DNA from 3 places in the Streptomyces sp. NPDC000404 genome. Region 2 is predicted to be linked to each of the others. Evidence: predicted binding sites of a transcription regulator. Region 2 holds the regulator's gene; each other region holds the start of a gene.
The links. The regulator HrcA, encoded in region 2, represses chaperone genes, less so after heat shock. The targets are predictions, from matches to a motif close to TTNGCACTCNGNNNNNCNGAGTGCNAA.
Positions count from the first base shown of each region.

Region 1 (5,758 bases), on a different contig from region 2:
CTGATGGAGCGCCCCTCTCCCCACTGCTCCCGTGCGAGTCGCTGAACACCACGTCGCCGCAACGGCCGGAAGTCGCGGACGAAGACACCCACCCCCTTGCGTGCTTCCGCGACTCCTTCGTTCTGCAGGACGCCCAGTGCCTGACGTGCAGTCATTCGGGCGACTTGATGCGTGGCCATGAGGTCGTTCTCGCCCGGAAGCCGATCACCGGGACCGTACTCGCCGGCTTTGACCGCCTCCTTCAGCTCCTCAGCTATGCGCTGGTACTTCGGCTGACGGCCGTTGCCCTTGGCGGTCATACGCCCCTCCCTGATCTCCGGCCACCCTAGACCGCCTGTTCGCCCACACAGCAGGTACTCACCCTCACGGATGACATCCCTAGAGAAGCATTGTCATCTCTAGAGATCGATCGCTTCACTTGGACGCAGATGGCACCCGGCATCGGACCGACGCACCGAATCAAAACGTTCACCACTACCCAAAAAGCCCCATCGGGCGCTGTCCCGAGCCAAGGGCCTTCCACTGCACGGAGGTTGACGACATGCTTCGCATCATCCGAACGATCTTCGAATCGCTGCTGATCCGGCTGCTGCCCGCCCAGGGCTGCCACCGGGCCGCAGGCCCACGCCCCGTTGAACGCCAGGCCGGGGCGCCGACCGCGCGTCCGGCGTTTGTGTCCGTCCCCGCACCGCAAGGCGAGGACGTCCCCCTCGTACGTCCCTATGTCCTCACGCCCTCGGAACGACGGCCGGAGCACCGCGTACGGCGGCGCCAGCTCTGGTCGGCCGCGTGTGGTGCCGTCGGGGCCGACCTGCTCAGCGGGATGGCGGTGACGGCGCGATGAATGCCATGGATCACGCGCGGCTGCTGCCGTGGGCCAGCCCCGACGGGAAGCCGTGCTACCTGATCGGCGGCACCGGGACCGGGTACGTCTCGCGGCTGGCCGACCGGATGGAGGCGGAGCAGATGGAGTCGGCGGCCGTTCTCATCGGGGAGGCCCGGCGCGTTCTCGCCGCCTGTGCGTGGACGCCCGGCGAGATCCACCTGCTGGCCTACGACTTGAACGCCGCCCTGACCGAAGTGCACCGGGTGTCGGAGAGCCGGGGCGCCCGGTTGCAGCAGAGGACAGAGGGCGAGGACGACGGCGGCGGGGACGGCGCTCCGTCCGCGGCCTGACGCCGGGCACGGGCGGCGCTCCGTCCGCCGCCTGACACCGGGCACGGCCGGACACGGCCCCGGACAGGCCCCCGCACACGCCACGAGGCCCGGCCCCCCATCGGGGACCGGGCCTCGTACAGCGCGCTACCGGCGCGGCCTGCTGAAAGGCCGGGTCAGTGGGCGTGGCCGTGGCCGTGGCCGGCCTCGGCGGGCTCCTCCTCGGCGGGCTTCTCGACGACCAGGGTCTCGGTCGTGAGGAGCAGCGAGGCGATGGAGGCGGCGTTCTCCAGGGCGGAGCGGGTGACCTTCACCGGGTCGATGACGCCGGCCTTGACCAGGTCGCCGTACTCGCCGGTGGCGGCGTTGAAGCCCTGGCCCTTGTCCTGCTCGGCGACCTTCGAGGTGATGACGTAGCCCTCGAGGCCGGCGTTCTCCGCGATCCAGCGCAGCGGCTCGACGGCGGCGCGGCGGACGACGGCGACACCGGTGGCCTCGTCGCCCTCCTTGCCCAGGCCGCCCTCCAGCACCTTGGCGGCGTGGACGAGCGCGGAGCCACCACCGGAGACGATGCCCTCCTCGACCGCGGCGCGGGTCGCGGAGATGGCGTCCTCCAGGCGGTGCTTCTTCTCCTTGAGCTCGACCTCGGTGGCCGCGCCCACGCGGATGACGCAGACGCCGCCGGCGAGCTTGGCGAGGCGCTCCTGGAGCTTCTCGCGGTCCCAGTCCGAGTCGGTGGTCTCGATCTCGGCCTTGATCTGGTTGACGCGGCCGACGACGTCCTCGGAGTTGCCGCCACCGTCGACGATGGTGGTGTCGTCCTTGGTGACGGTCACGCGGCGGGCGGTGCCCAGCACGTCCAGACCGGCCTGGTCGAGCTTGAGGCCGACCTCCTCGGCGATGACGGTGGCACCGGTGAGGGTGGCCATGTCGCCGAGCATCGCCTTGCGGCGGTCGCCGAAGCCGGGCGCCTTGACGGCGACGGCGTTGAAGGTGCCGCGGATCTTGTTCACGACCAGGGTCGACAGGGCCTCGCCCTCGACGTCCTCGGCGATGATCAGCAGCGGCTTGGAGCCACCCGCCTGGATGACCTTCTCCAGCAGCGGGAGCAGGTCCTGGATCGAGGCGATCTTGCCCTGGTGGATGAGGATGTACGGGTCCTCCAGGACCGCTTCCATCCGCTCCTGGTCGGTGACCATGTAGGGCGAGAGGTAGCCCTTGTCGAAGGCCATGCCCTCGGTGAAGTCCAGCTCCAGGCCGAAGGTGTTGGACTCCTCGACGGTGATGACACCGTCCTTGCCGACCTTGTCCATCGCCTCGGCGATCAGCTCGCCGACCTGCTTGTCCTGGGCGGACAGGGCCGCGACGGCGGCGATGTCGGTCTTGTCCTCGATCGGACGCGCGGTCGCGAGCAGGTCGTCGGAGACGGCCTTGACGGCGGCGTCGATGCCCTTCTTCAGGGCGGCGGGGGAGGCGCCGGCGGCGACGTTGCGCAGACCCTCGCGGACCAGCGCCTGGGCCAGCACGGTGGCGGTGGTGGTGCCGTCACCAGCGATGTCGTTGGTCTTGGTCGCCACCTCCTTCACCAGCTGGGCGCCGAGGTTCTCGTAGGGGTCGTCGACCTCGACCTCACGCGCGATGGTGACACCGTCGTTGGTGATGGTCGGCGCGCCGAACTTCTTGTCGATGACGACGTTGCGGCCCTTGGGGCCGATCGTCACCTTGACCGTGTCGGCGAGCTTGTTGACGCCGCGCTCCAGGGCGCGACGGGCGTCCTCGTCGAACTTCAGGATCTTCGCCATGAGTTACGTGTCCTTAACGTCGTGCTCTCAACGAACTGCGCCCCTGCCCCGGTGCTTGGACGCGGGAACCAGGGGCGCAGATCACAGCAGAATGCTGGGTGACTTACTTCTCGACGATCGCGAGAACGTCGCGAGCCGAGAGGACGAGGTACTCCTCGCCGTTGTACTTCACCTCGGTGCCGCCGTACTTGCTGTAGAGCACGACGTCGCCGACGGAAACGTCGAGCGGAAGACGGTTGCCCTCCTCGAAGCGACCCGGACCGACGGCCAGGACGACGCCCTCCTGGGGCTTCTCCTTGGCAGTGTCCGGGATGACCAGGCCAGAGGCCGTGGTCTGCTCGGCGTCGAGCGGCTGGACCACAATGCGGTCCTCAAGCGGCTTGATGGCAACCTTGGTGCTGGCGGTCGTCACGATCCGACCTCCCCCTTCGGAGATCTCACGGGGTTAACTGTCTGAGGTGGCGAGCAGTTGGATCCGTCGTCGCGGGTGCCGGACCAGCCCATCGCCGTGCTTAGCACTCCCCTTCGGAGAGTGCCAACGCCGACACTATGACGCGGTTAGCACTCGGTCAAGTGGAGTGCCAGTCGAGCCGTGAACGGGTCGCCGGACACGGGCGGCCCGCGGGTGGAGACTCCGGCGGAGCCATACCCTGCACCGTCCCGGCCGGATACCGTGCCGAACCGGACACATCAGGGGCCGTCGTCGCAACCCGGCGCCCCGGGCCTCGGTCTTCCCTCAAGGTTGCCGGGCCGGCCACCGGGGCGGGCAGCTTGCGGACGACGGAGGAGACAGGTGCGAGGAGCGAGGAGTGCGGCGCGTGCCGCGCGGGAGGAGAGCGACGTCGAGCGGACGATGACGTTCGCCGCGCTCGCCCAGGCGCCGGACCGACGCCGGACCGAGGCCTGGATGCTCGCCCTCGCCGTCCTGATCACCGTCGGCGGCTACGCCTACACCGGGCTGTCGATGGAGGGGCGGCTGCCCGACGGGATGCCGTGGTTCACCGCCGCGATGGCACTGATCGCGCTCGTGCCGCATCTGGTCGTGCGCCGCGTCGCCGAGCGCGCCGACCCGCTGATCCTCCCGCTGGCCACCCTGCTCACCGGCATCGGCCTCGTCCTGCTCAACCGCCTCGACATCACCTACGAACGGCTGCCGCGGCTGCAGACCGCGCAGGCGGCCACCGGGCAGCTGGTGTGGACGGGGCTGGGGGTGACGGTCTGCGTGGGGATCCTGCTGCTGCTCCGCGACCACCGGGTGCTGCAGCGCTACGTGTATCTGACGATGGCGGTCGGGCTGGTGCTGCTGATGGCGCCGGCGTTCTTCGGCGCGGACCAGTTCGGCGCCAAGCGGTGGATTCTGCTCGGGCCGCTGTCGTTGCAGCCCGGCGAGTTCGTGAAGCTGATGATCGTGGTGTTCTTCGCCGGGTATCTGACGGTGAACCGCAATGCGCTGGCGCTGGCCGGGCGGCGGGTGATGGGCGTGCAGCTGCCGCCCGGACGCCAGCTCGGGCCGATCTTCACGATCTGGATCATCAGCCTGCTGGTGCTGGTCTTCGAACGCGATCTGGGGACGTCGCTGATCTTCTTCGGCGTCTTCGTGATCATGCTGTACATGGCCACCGAGCGGACCGGCTGGGTGGTGTGCGGCCTGCTGATGGCGGCGGTCGGCGCGGCGGTCGTGGGGTCGGCGGAGCCGCACGTCAAGGGCCGGGTGATGGCCTGGCTGCACCCGATGGACATCTTCCTGCCGCTGGAGAAGCGGCCGCCGGGGCTGATCTCGGCGCAGTCGGCGGAGTCGCTGTTCAGCTTCGGCAGCGGCGGCGTCGGCGGCACCGGTCTCGGCCAGGGCCACCCCGAACTGGTCGGGTTCGCGGGCAACAGCGACTTCATCCTCACCACCGTCGGCGAGGAGCTGGGCATGGCCGGGGTGATGGCCGTTCTGCTGCTCTACACGCTGCTCGCCCAGCGCGGATTCCGGGTCGGGGTGAGCGCCCGCGACCCGTTCGGCAAGCTGCTCGCCGTGGGGCTGTCGGGCGCGCTGGTGCTCCAGGTCTTCGTGGTCGCCGGCGGTGTGACGGGGCTGATCCCGCTGACCGGCAAGGCGCTGCCGTTCCTTGCCAAGGGCGGATCGTCGCTGGTGGCGAACTGGATGATGGTCGCCGTGCTGCTGCGGATCAGCGATGCGGCGCAGCGCCGCCGGGAGCCGGTGGGCGCCTTCGCGCGGCGCACCCGGCGGCGCGCGGCGCGGCGCGCACTGCCCGCGCCGCGCGCCGGTTCACCGAGGAGCTGACGGCCGGCGCCGGCGCGCCCCGGCCACGCCGCTGACGGATGCCCGTACGCAGCGGGCGGGCGGCGGCTCAGACGTAGTCCTCCAGACGGGCGACGGCGAAGCCCTGCTCGGTGGCGGTGCGCAGGACGTTGCGGAGCAGGTCGGGCATGGTCGCCCGCCAGTCGTCGCGGCCGCGGAAGTGGCTGAGGATGATGTCGCCGGGGTGCAGCTTCCCGTCGCCGCGGCTGTAGTCGACGCGGTCGGGGAAGAACTCCTCGGCCCACAGCGGGACGACGGAGATGCCGCAGGACGCGGCGATCTTCAGGGTCTCGTGGGTGTAGTCGCCGTAGGGCGGCCGGAAGAGCCGCGGGGTGCGGCCCATCTCGCGGGTGAGGTTCTCCTGTTGCCCGCAGATCTCCTTGCGCTGCTCGGCGTCGCTCAGGCCCGGCAGGTAGGGGTGGTGGAGCGTGTGGTTGTGCACGCCGTTGCCCTGCTGCTGGACGGTGCGGAAGAAGCCGTAGCCCTTGCCCGC
Region 1 covers NZ_JBEPDN010000003.1:204,237-209,994, reverse strand. Annotated here, with positions in the region: gene ABT345_RS06875 (GntR family transcriptional regulator) at 1-299, opposite strand, end outside; gene ABT345_RS06870 (hypothetical protein) at 841-1,176, shown strand; gene groL (chaperonin GroEL) at 1,332-2,957, opposite strand; gene groES (co-chaperone GroES) at 3,061-3,369, opposite strand; gene ABT345_RS06855 (FtsW/RodA/SpoVE family cell cycle protein) at 3,811-5,247, shown strand; gene ABT345_RS06850 (polysaccharide deacetylase family protein) at 5,315-5,758, opposite strand, start outside.
Region 1: a site for HrcA is predicted at 3,516-3,542, ahead of groES (co-chaperone GroES). Genes of this name have one in related genera too.

Region 2 (5,758 bases):
AAAATCCCCGGGCCCCACACGCGTAGATCTATGGATCGCCTACCGCCCGTCGGCCGTGCCGCCCCGGGGGACACCCCCCGGACCCCCGGCCGATACGCGCCTACCGCCCGTTGAAGGCATCCTTCAGGCGGGAGAAGAGCCCCTGCTGCCCCGGCTGAAACTGGCCCGTGGGGCGTTCTTCACCACGGAGCTTGGCCAGCCGCCGCAGCAGCTCTTCCTGCTCGGGATCGAGCTTGGAGGGGGTCTGGACCTCGACGTGGACGATCAGGTCGCCGCGGCCGTTGCCCCGCAGATGGGTCACGCCGCGCTGGTGCAGCGGGATCGACTGACCGGACTGGGTGCCGGGCCGGACGTCGATCTCCTCCATGCCGTCCAGCGTCTCCAGCGGACACTTCGTGCCCAGCGCCGCCGCGGTCATCGGGATGGTGACCGTGCAGTGGAGATCGTCGCCGCGCCGCTGGAAAACGGGGTGCGGCTGCTCGTGGATCTCGACGTAGAGGTCGCCGGCGGGACCGCCGCCGGGGCCGACCTCGCCCTCGCCCGCCAGCTGGATGCGGGTGCCGTTGTCGACGCCCGCCGGGATCTTGACGGTCAGCGTGCGGCGCGAGCGGATGCGGCCGTCGCCGGCGCACTCCGGGCACGGCGTCGGCACGACCGTACCGAAGCCCTGACACTGCGGACACGGCCGCGACGTCATGACCTGGCCGAGGAAGGACCGCGTGACCTGCGAGACCTCACCGCGGCCGCGGCACATGTCGCAGGTCTGCGCGGAGGTGCCGGGGGCCGCGCCCTCACCGGTGCAGGTGGTGCACACGATGGCGGTGTCGACCTGGATCTCCTTGGTCGTCCCGAAGGCCGCCTCGTCCAGCTCGACATCGAGACGGATCATCGCGTCCTGGCCGCGCCGCGTCCGCGAGCGCGGACCGCGCTGCGAGGAGGCGCCGAAGAACGCGTCCATGATGTCGGAGAAGTTGCCGAAGCCGGCGCCGAAGCCACCGGCCCCGCCACCGCCGCCGGCCTGCGAGAGCGGGTCGCCACCGAGGTCGTAGACCTGCTTCTTCTGCGGGTCCGACAGCACCTCGTAAGCGGCGTTGATCTCCTTGAACCGCTCCTGGGTCTTCGGATCCGGGTTCACATCCGGGTGCAGCTCACGCGCCAGCCGCCGGAAAGCCTTCTTGATCTGGTCCTGCGAGGCGTCGCGGCCGACACCGAGGACCGTGTAATAGTCCGTGGCCACTTACGACTCCGCCAGGATCTGTCCGACGTAACGTGCCACTGCGCGTACCGCTCCCATCGTTCCGGGGTAGTCCATGCGGGTCGGTCCGACCACGCCGAGTTTGGCGACTGCCTCGTCGCCCGAACCGTAGCCGACCGCAACCACCGACGTGGACGCAAGTCCTTCATGGGCATTCTCATGCCCGATTCGTACGGTCATGCCCGAGTCCTTGGCCTCCCCGAGCAGTTTGAGCAGCACCACATGCTCCTCAAGGGCCTCCAGCACCGGCCGGATCGTCAGCGGGAAGTCGTGCCCGAAGCGGGTGAGATTGGCGGTACCGCCGATCACCAACCGCTCCTCGGTCTCCTCCACCAACGTCTCCAGCAGCACCGACAGCACCGTCGAGACCGTGCCGCGGTCCTCCTGCTCGAAGGAGTCCGGAAGATCCTGCACCAATTGCGGCACATCCGCGAACCGGCGCCCCACGACCCGGCTGTTGAGCCGGGCCCGCAGATCCGCCAGCGACGCCTCGCCGAACGGCCCCTGACAGTCGATCAGCCGCTGTTCGACGCGCCCGGTGTCGGTGATCAGGACGAGCATCAGCCGCGCCGGGGCCAGCGCCAGCAGCTCGACATGGCGGACGGTGGACCGCGTCAGCGACGGGTACTGCACCACCGCGACCTGCCGGGTCAGCTGCGCCAGCAGCCGGACCGTGCGGCCCACGACGTCGTCCAGATCGACCGCGCCGTCCAGGAAGTTCTGGATCGCGCGGCGCTCCGGGCTGGAGAGCGGCTTGACGCCGGCGAGCTTGTCGACGAAGAGGCGGTAGCCCTTGTCGGTGGGGATCCGGCCCGCGCTGGTGTGCGGCTGGGCGATGAATCCTTCTTCCTCCAGGACCGCCATGTCGTTACGGACCGTGGCCGGGGAGACGCCGAGCCGATGGCGCTCGGTCAGCGCCTTCGAGCCGACCGGCTCCTCCGTGCCGACATAGTCCTGGACGATGGCACGCAGCACCTCCAGCCTGCGTTCACTGAGCACCGTGCACACCTCCAGTCCCGCCGTCCTCCGGCTTCCTCGCCTGGCACTCCACCGGTCCGAGTGCCAGTACCGCTCCAGTGTACGGCCGGGTCGCACCGGCGGGGCAAGGGTCTCGCGTGCGACACCGGCCACTCCCCCGTCATCCACCGGGCGACGCCACCGCGCTACCGATAGCGTCTCGGCATGCGTACGACGTGGGAAGAGGCGGGCTGGGAACGGCTCGGCGACGGCATCGCCCGCCGCCGGATGCCGGGCTGGGACGAGACGGTGGGCGCCGTCGCGGGGTCGGACGGGGTGCTGCTCGTCGACACCGGCGCCACCCTGCGCGACGGCGCCGAACTGCGGCTCGCCGTCCGCCGGGTGCTGGGCCGTGACGTGACGCACATCGCGCTGACCCATCCGCACTTCGACCACGTCCTGGGCACCGCCGCCTTCGCCGGGGTGCAGGTCTTCGCCGCCGCCGGGGCGGCCGAGCTGATGGCCCGCGGGCGGGAGGCGCTGCGGGAGGACGCGGTGCGCCACGGCGTCGACCCGAACGCCGCCACCGACGCCGCCGACATCCTGGTGCTGCCGCACCACGGCGTGCACGGCGAGCTGACCGTCGACCTCGGCGACCGGCAGGTGCTGCTCGCCAACGTCGGCCCCGGCCACACCGCGCACGACCTCGCGGTCCTCGTCCCGGGCCGGGGCGCGGGGCCCGAGATCGTCTTCTGCGGCGATCTGGTCGAGGAGTCCGGCGAACCGTCCGCCGGGCCCGACGCCCTCGGCCGGCAGTGGCCCGCCGCCCTGGACCGGCTGCTGGCGCTGGGCGGCGAGGAGGCGCGGTACGTCCCCGGGCACGGCGCCGTGGTCGGCGCCGCCTTCGTCCGCGCCCAGCGCGACGCGCTCGCCGCCCGCTTCGCCTGAGCCGCCCGTATCCGTCACCCGACCCGTCACAGAACAGGCACAACCGACACCATGCAGAGCAAGCGCTACAGCCCCGACCTCACCCCGCCGTGGAAGAAGCAGCGGCCCGCGCCCGAGGTGGCGGCGGAGAAGGACCTGGTGGTCGAGGAGGTGACCACGGGGTTCTGCGGGGCGGTGATCCGCTGCGAGAAGTCGGCGCAGGGGCCGACGGTCACCCTGGAGGACCGGTTCGGCAAGCACCGCGTCTTCCCGATGGAGCCGCGCGGCTTCCTGCTGGAGGGCGAGGTCGTCACGCTCGTCCGGCCCCGGGGGCCGGCGGCGGCGAGCGGTCCGGCGCGGACGGCGTCGGGCTCGCTGGCGGTGCCCGGTGCGCGGGCGCGGGTCGCGCGGGCGGGCCGGATCTATGTGGAGGGGCGGCACGACGCGGAGCTGGTCGAGCGGGTGTGGGGCGACGACCTGCGCATCGAGGGCGTCGTCGTGGAGTACCTGGAGGGCATCGACGATCTGCCGGAGATCGTCGATGCCTTCTCCCCCGGACCCGACGCGCGCCTCGGCGTCCTCGTCGACCATCTGGTGCCCGGTTCGAAGGAGTCCCGGATCGCGGCGGAGGTGAGCGATCCGCATGTGTGCGTGGTGGGCCATCCGTACATCGACGTGTGGGAGGCGGTGAAGCCGTCGTCGGTGGGGATCGCGGCGTGGCCGGCCGTCCCGCGCGGCCAGGACTGGAAGACGGGCGTGTGCCGGGCGCTGGGCTGGCCGGAGAACACCGGCGCCGCCTGGCAGCGGATCCTGTCGGGCGTGCGCAGCTACAAGGACGTGGAGCCGGCGCTGCTGGGGCGGGTGGAGGAGCTGATCGACTTCGTCACGGTCGGCGGTGCCGCCTGAGCGGCGGGAGCGTGCCGAAATCCTTGGTTTCCAGCTCGATGCCAAGTGCCTCCAGCGGCACCGGCTCGCCGAACTTGCTGATCCGCTGGACCGCGTAGGTCCACGCTGGTCCTGGAGACGACCTCCACGAGCATCGTGACCGCCTCGGCCGGCAGGAGCCGTCCGGCCCGCGGTCCGGCGCCGCGTTCCAGCACCACGAGATCGGGCACGGGTTGGCTGTGTTCGCCCGGAATGCCGACGTCCTGGGTCTGGACGCGATGCCACCGCCGGCGCGGAATGCGGTCCATGGTGTCCTCGACAATCCCGTTGTGGACCAGATCCAGCCCCGCCGTCAGCAGGATCTCCCCCCGAAGAAGCTCGGCCCGCACCCCTTCGGGAGCCTCGAAGTTCTCGAAGAACTCCGCCATCCGGCGGTCATCCACAGTGGCCCTCCCCGGAACCCGCGCCGGCTGTCGCCGCGGGCACGGCGACAGCCGGGACGCAGCGTAGGACTCCGGTCCGGGTGGGAATCGCACGATTCACCCCGGAGAGTGATCAGTCCACCAGATCCCGCACCACCGCGTCAGCCAGCAGGCGTCCGCGGAGTGTCAGCACGGCGCGGCCGGCCTCGTACGGGGCCTGTTCCAGGAGGCCGTCGGCGAGCGCGCGGGCGGCGGCGCGGGCGCCCGCGGGGGCGAGGAGGTCCAGGGGGCAGCCATCGGCGAGGCGGAGTTCCAGGAGGATGCGCTCGACGCGGCGGTCCTCGTCGGCGAGGAGTTCGCGGCCGGCGCCCGGGGAGCGGCCCTCGGTCAGGGCCTGGGCGTAGGCGCCGGGGTGCTTGACGTTCCACCAGCGGACGCCGCCGACGTGGCTGTGGGCGCCGGGGCCCGCGCCCCACCAGTCGGCGCCGGTCCAGTACAGCTCGTTGTGGCGGCAGCGGGCGGCGTCGGTGGTGGCCCAGTTGGAGACCTCGTACCAGCGGAAACCGGCGGCGGCGAGGCGTTCGTCGGCGATGAGGTAGCGGTCGGCGTGCACGTCGTCGTCGGTCATCGGGACCTCGCCGCGGCGGATCCGGCGGGCCAGCTGGGTGCCCTCCTCGACGATCAGGGCGTACGCGGAGACGTGGTCGGGCCCGGCGCCGAGCGCGGCGTCCAGGCTGGCGCGCCAGTCGTCGTCGCTCTCGCCCGGGGTGCCGTAGATCAGGTCGAGGTTGACGTGCTCGAACCCGGCGGCGCGCGCCTCGGCGACGCAGGCTTCGGGGCGGCCGGGGGTGTGGGTGCGGTCGAGGATCTTCAGGACGTGCGGGCGGGCGCTCTGCATGCCGAAGGAGACGCGGTTGAAGCCGCCCTCCCGCAGCCCGTCGAGGTAGCGCGGGTCGACGGTCTCCGGGTTGGCCTCGGTGGTGATCTCGGCGTCCGGGGCGAGGCCGAACTCGTCGCGGATCGCGGCGAGCATCCGGCCGAGGTCGGCGGCGGGCAGCAGGGTCGGGGTGCCGCCGCCGACGAAGACCGTCTCGACCCGGCGCGGGTCGTCGCCGAGCACCTTGCGGGCGAGCCGGACCTCCGCGACGAGGTGGTCGGCGTAGGTCTCCCGGGAGGCGAGGGCGCCGCCGGGGCCGCGCAGCTCGCTCGCGGTGTAGGTGTTGAAGTCGCAGTAGCCGCAGCGGGTCGCGCAGTACGGGACGTGCAGGTAGAAACCGAGCGGGCGGCCGGCGGCGCCGGTCAGCGCGGCGGC
Region 2 covers NZ_JBEPDN010000024.1:11,790-17,547, forward strand. Annotated here, with positions in the region: gene dnaJ (molecular chaperone DnaJ) at 101-1,237, opposite strand; gene hrcA (heat-inducible transcriptional repressor HrcA) at 1,238-2,254, opposite strand; gene ABT345_RS32990 (MBL fold metallo-hydrolase) at 2,438-3,160, shown strand; gene ABT345_RS32995 (DUF3097 domain-containing protein) at 3,212-4,045, shown strand; partial or broken gene ABT345_RS33000 (Uma2 family endonuclease) at 4,023-4,452, opposite strand; gene hemW (radical SAM family heme chaperone HemW) at 4,580-5,758, opposite strand, start outside.

Region 3 (5,758 bases), on a different contig from region 2:
GTACGGGCGGCGCGGTGGAGGATGTCAACGACGAGCAGGTCGTGGACGCGATCAAGCTGCTGGCGCGGACGGAGGGCATCTTCGCGGAGACCGCCGGCGGGGTGACCGTCGGCGTCACCAAGAAGCTCATCGAAGCGGGCCTGCTCGATCCGACCCTGTCCACCGTCATCCTCAACACCGGCGACGGCCTCAAGACGCTTGACGCCGTCGCTCCGACCACCGGCCCCACGGCCACCATCCGCCCGAGCCTGGACGCGTTCCGCTCGGCCGGTCTGGCCGGCTGAACCCCGGTCGTTCCCCCGGCCGGAAACCGGCCGATCCGGTCCGTCCGCCGTCGTCCCGCCCGGGGCGCGGCGGCCGGTTCCGCAGACGTATCCGCAGTCGTTGGAAGGCAGAACCCATGAGCGTCAAGGTCCGCATCCCCACCATCCTCCGTACGTACACCGGCGGCGCGTCCGAGGTCAGCGCCGAGGGCGCGACGCTGTCCGAGGTCATCACCGACCTGGAGAAGAACCACCAGGGCATCGCCGCCCGGGTGCTGGACGACGCGGGCAAGCTGCGGCGCTTCGTGAACGTCTACGTCAACGACGACGACGTCCGCTTCGAGCAGGGCCTCCAGACGCCGACGCCGGACGGTGCGGGCGTCTCGATCATCCCGGCGGTGGCCGGCGGCTGCTGACGCCCGCACCGGGACCGGGGGAGCCGTTCCGCCCCGATGGCGAATGGTTCTCGCCATTCCTTTCTCCCGCTGACCGATAATCGCCCCGTCCGGATATCCGGACGGGGCGATTCCGCGTTGTGAAACAGTCCTGCAAAACGCGATACCATTTCGCCGATCCCCTTCTTCTGCTCGTCGAGCGCGGTGTGGCGGCCTTCTGAACGCCCCGGGATCGCGATGAGTTGTGTGCAAAGTGTGTGCGGTGTTTGCGCCCTAAGCTCCTTATGCCCGGCCCGAGTTGCCCGGGAATATGGCCAGTTCTGCGCATATCGCCACTTCTCGCGCCGTCAGAATTCTCGTCCGATTGACCTGTTGCGCTGGGCACCGGTGCGGATACATTCGGCGGCGGTCGACGCGTTCCGGCGCACACCCCACGGGCCATTCGCGGGGTGAGGTCTGACCCGGGTCCGCGGAGTGCGGTCCTGCGAAGGGCCAGTAATAGGGGAGTTAGGCATGGCTCAGGGCACCGTCAAGTGGTTCAACGCGGAGAAGGGGTACGGCTTCATCGCGGTCGACGGTGGTGCGGATGTTTTCGTCCACTACAGCGCGATCCAGATGGACGGCTACCGCACCCTCGAGGAGGGCCAGCGGGTCGATTTCGAGATCTCGCAGGGCCAGAAGGGGCCGCAGGCCGACATGGTCAAGTTGGCGGCCGGCTGAGCGCCGACCGACTGCGCGTCAAGGAGGCCCGCGCCCCGTAGGGGGCGCGGGCCTCCTGTTGTGTGTGGGGCACCCCCTCAACGTGCCCTCCTTGCGGAGGGCGCTTGCGCCCGCCCGTCGCCCGACCACCACCCCTCATCGAGCCTCCCTTCGGAAGGCGCCTTGCACTCAAGGGGGTCGAGTGCTAATCATTGCGTTAGCACTCTCCGAGTGAGAGTGACAGTTTTGGACCGTCGGTGAGGTCCGCAGGCGGGGCGGGAAGGAACCGCTCCAACGGTGGGCCGTCCGTCGCGGGCGCCAGCGCGGTCCGGAGGAAAGAGCCTCCACGCCCCAAAGGCGCGGGAGGTGCCCCCTTCGTCCTGGGAGGACCACTTCACATGGCCAAGATCATCGCGTTCGACGAGGAGGCGCGGCGCGGCCTTGAGCGCGGTATGAACCAGCTCGCCGACGCCGTCAAGGTGACCCTCGGCCCCAAGGGTCGCAACGTCGTCCTGGAGAAGAAGTGGGGCGCCCCCACGATCACCAACGATGGTGTGTCCATCGCCAAGGAGATCGAGCTGGAGGACCCGTACGAGAAGATCGGCGCCGAGCTGGTCAAGGAGGTCGCGAAGAAGACGGACGACGTCGCCGGTGACGGCACGACGACCGCGACCGTCCTCGCCCAGGCGCTGGTCCGTGAGGGTCTGCGCAACGTCGCCGCCGGCGCCAACCCGATGGCCCTCAAGCGCGGCATCGAGACCGCCGTCGAGGCCGTCTCCGCCGCCCTGCTGGAGCAGGCCAAGGACGTGGAGACCAAGGAGCAGATCGCTTCGACCGCCTCCATCTCCGCCGCCGACACCCAGATCGGCGAGCTGATCGCCGAGGCCATGGACAAGGTCGGCAAGGAAGGCGTCATCACCGTCGAGGAGTCCCAGACCTTCGGTCTGGAGCTGGAGCTCACCGAGGGTATGCGCTTCGACAAGGGCTACATCTCGGCGTACTTCGCCACCGACATGGAGCGTATGGAGGCGTCGCTCGACGACCCGTACATCCTGATCGTCAACTCCAAGATCGGCAACGTGAAGGACCTGCTGCCGCTCCTGGAGAAGGTCATGCAGTCCGGCAAGCCGCTGCTGATCATCGCCGAGGACGTCGAGGGCGAGGCCCTGTCGACCCTGGTCGTCAACAAGATCCGTGGCACCTTCAAGTCCGTCGCCGTCAAGGCCCCGGGCTTCGGTGACCGCCGCAAGGCCATGCTCGGCGACATCGCCATCCTCACCGGTGGCACCGTCATCTCCGAGGAGGTCGGCCTCAAGCTGGAGAACGCCGGTCTCGACCTGCTGGGCCGCGCCCGCAAGGTCGTCATCACCAAGGACGAGACCACCATCGTCGACGGTGCCGGCGACAGCGACCAGGTCCAGGGCCGCGTCAACCAGATCCGCGCCGAGATCGAGAACTCGGACAGCGACTACGACCGCGAGAAGCTGCAGGAGCGCCTGGCGAAGCTCGCCGGCGGTGTTGCGGTCATCAAGGCCGGTGCCGCGACCGAGGTCGAGCTCAAGGAGCGCAAGCACCGCATCGAGGACGCCGTTCGCAACGCGAAGGCGGCCGTCGAGGAGGGCATCGTCGCCGGCGGTGGCGTCGCCCTGCTCCAGGCCTCCAGCGTCTTCGAGAAGCTGGAGCTGGAGGGCGACGAGGCCACCGGTGCCGCCGCTGTGAAGCTGGCCCTGGAGGCCCCGCTGAAGCAGATCTCCGTCAACGGCGGCCTTGAGGGCGGCGTTGTCGTGGAGAAGGTGCGCAACCTGGCCGTCGGCCACGGTCTGAACGCTGCCACCGGCGAGTACGTCGACATGATCGCCGAGGGCATCATCGACCCGGCGAAGGTGACCCGTTCCGCGCTGCAGAACGCCGCCTCCATCGCCGCGCTGTTCCTCACCACCGAGGCCGTCATCGCCGACAAGCCGGAGAAGGCCGCCGCGGCGGGCGCTCCGGGCGGCATGCCCGGCGGTGACATGGACTTCTGATCCCTGACCCGTTCCGTCGCACGCGGCGGGACGGACGGATCACCGTCCGCTGGTTCGCAGGGGCGGCACCTTCTCCGGATTTCTCCGGAGGGGTGCCGCCCCTGCGGCGTGTCCGGGGCCGGGCGCGTGGACCGGCGCCGGACACGCCGTGTGGACCGGCGCCGTCTACCGTTCCGTCAGGTGTCCCAGGACGGTGCGGAGCGCCGCGCGGACGGCGGTGCGGAGCGCTTCGAGGTCGGTGCCGGGGTCGTGGTCGGCCGTTTCGAAGCCGTGGTGGCCTTCGGGGACGTCGATCACCTCCAGGGCGGCGCCGTGGGCCTCGGCCGCGGTCAGGAACTCCGTGACGGTGGCGGCGATCTCGGGCAGTTCGCGGCCGGCCCGGACCACGACGAGGGGCAGGGCGCCCGCGCCGCGGACCGCCGCCGCCGGGCGGAACCGGTCGCCGTCCAGGCCCCAGTTGGGCAGCGGTGCGAGGATCGGGTAGTTCGCGGCGACGCAGCGCAGCCACGGCGGCGGGGCGCTCAGCCAGTCGGCGGCGAGCAGTCCGCCGCCGGAGAAGAACCACAGCGCGATCCGGTCGCCGTCCACCCGCGGGTCGGCGCGGACCCGGGCCACGGCCGCCGCGACGTCCTCGGCGGCGCGCGGGTAGCGGTCGATGTCGTACAGCCCGTGGTCGAAGGTCACGCCGATCGCGCCGTGGGCCGCGGCGAGGCGGGCGTATCCGGTGAGCGTCGGCCAGTCGCGCGGCGTCGGCCGGATGCCCTCGGGGACCGGGCCGCCGTGGACGAAGATCATCGCCGGGTGCGGCCCGTCGCCCTCGGGGAGGTACAGATCGACGGTCTCGTTCCGCTTGCGCTCCACCTCGGGTACGTCGAGGAGGAACGGCCGCAGGTGCGGCGGGGGTTGGCTGCCCGGCGGGGTGAGGCGGCGGCCCTCGCCCGCCGCCGCGCGCAGCAGGGCGTCGGCGAGCGCGTCCGGGCGGGAGAGCATCGGCCAGTGGCCGGTGGGCAGTTCGAGGAAGCGCACGCCGGGCGCGGTGAGCGGCGCGAACGCCGGGTCGCCGAGGCCGACCCGCATCTGTACGAGGTCGATGCTCGCGCCGTTGTCGGTGCAGAGGATGCCGGTGGTGGGGACGGCGTCGGCGGCGCCGGTCAGGTGCAGGGGCTGGAGGAGGGTGCCGAGTGGTTGCGGGACGGCGCTGCGGATCAGGCGGTTCAGGGCCGCGTCGGGGATGCCGTCGGTGCTGCCCCAGCGGCGCCACTCGGCCGCCGAATCCGGCGCCGGGAGCGATCCGCCGCCGGGTCCGGCCGCCTCCGCGCGGACCCCGGGCGCCGCGCCTGTGCCCGCCGTCTCCGCGCTCGCCCGGGCCGCGAGTTCCTGTCGTATGCCCTGGTCGGGGACGGTGGCGCAGGCCGGGAGGCCGTTCTGTGGCGGGGCCGTGTCCAGGGCGATGATCCGCGCCACGCGGTCCGGCCGCCGGTCGGCGGCGCCCAGGACCGGGTGCAGGCCGTAGCCGTGGCCGACGAGGACGATGTCCGGGGCGGTGGCGGTCGTGCCGGCGGAACGGGGCACGTCACCGGGCCTGGGCGCGCCGCACGAACCGCCCGAGTCCCCGCACCCGGCCGCCTCGGCGGAACCGGAGGTGCTACCGGCAACCTCACCGGCCCCGGAGGCCGCTCCGCGCCCGGTCGGCCCGTCTCCCGATACCCCATCGATCGCCCGCACCACCTCCTCGATGTGTGCTGCCAGATCCGGCGCGGGCCCGTCCCCGTGCGCCCCCGCGAGCATGACCGCGCCCGCCCCCGCGCCCGCCGCCCGCAGTTGCTCCGCCGTCTCCTCCCACACCCAGCCGCCGACGAATTCGCCTGCCACCAGCAGGAAGTGGGTTCCGGCGAGCCCGCCGTCGGTCCGCTCCGTCTCGTTCATCGTTCGCTCCTCGTGTGTCGTGGGGGTGTGCCCCCCGGGTGCGCAGGGGGTGCCCGGCGCATCGCGGCGCGCCCCCGAAGCCGGGCAGGCGGCCGGACGGACCGTCCCCCGATCGGCCCGTCCGTCCGAGCCCGCCGGTACGGTAGGAACTCCCCCTGAGGGAGGTTCAAGTGACGGCATCCGACGGGCTGTGGAGCATCGGTGAGCTGGCCGAACGCGGCGGTGTCACGGTCAAGACCGTGCGGTTCTACTCGGACCGGGGGCTGTTGCCGGAGCGGTCGCGCAGCGCGGGCGGGCACCGGCGGTACGGCCCCGACGCCCTCGACCGGCTGCGGCTGATCCGTTCGCTGCGGGCCCTGGATCTGCCCGTCCCCCAGGTGCGGCGGATCGTCGACGACGAGGCGGGCGCGGGCGGCGTGCTGGAGGACGCGGTCGCCGGGCAGCTGCGGCA
Region 3 covers NZ_JBEPDN010000016.1:156,996-162,753, forward strand. Annotated here, with positions in the region: gene thrC (threonine synthase) at 1-284, shown strand, start outside; gene ABT345_RS28415 (MoaD/ThiS family protein) at 401-679, shown strand; gene ABT345_RS28420 (cold-shock protein) at 1,172-1,378, shown strand; gene groL (chaperonin GroEL) at 1,756-3,381, shown strand; gene ABT345_RS28430 (alpha/beta hydrolase) at 3,547-5,307, opposite strand; gene ABT345_RS28435 (helix-turn-helix domain-containing protein) at 5,478-5,758, shown strand, end outside.
Region 3: a site for HrcA is predicted at 1,540-1,566, ahead of groL (chaperonin GroEL). Genes of this name have one in related genera too.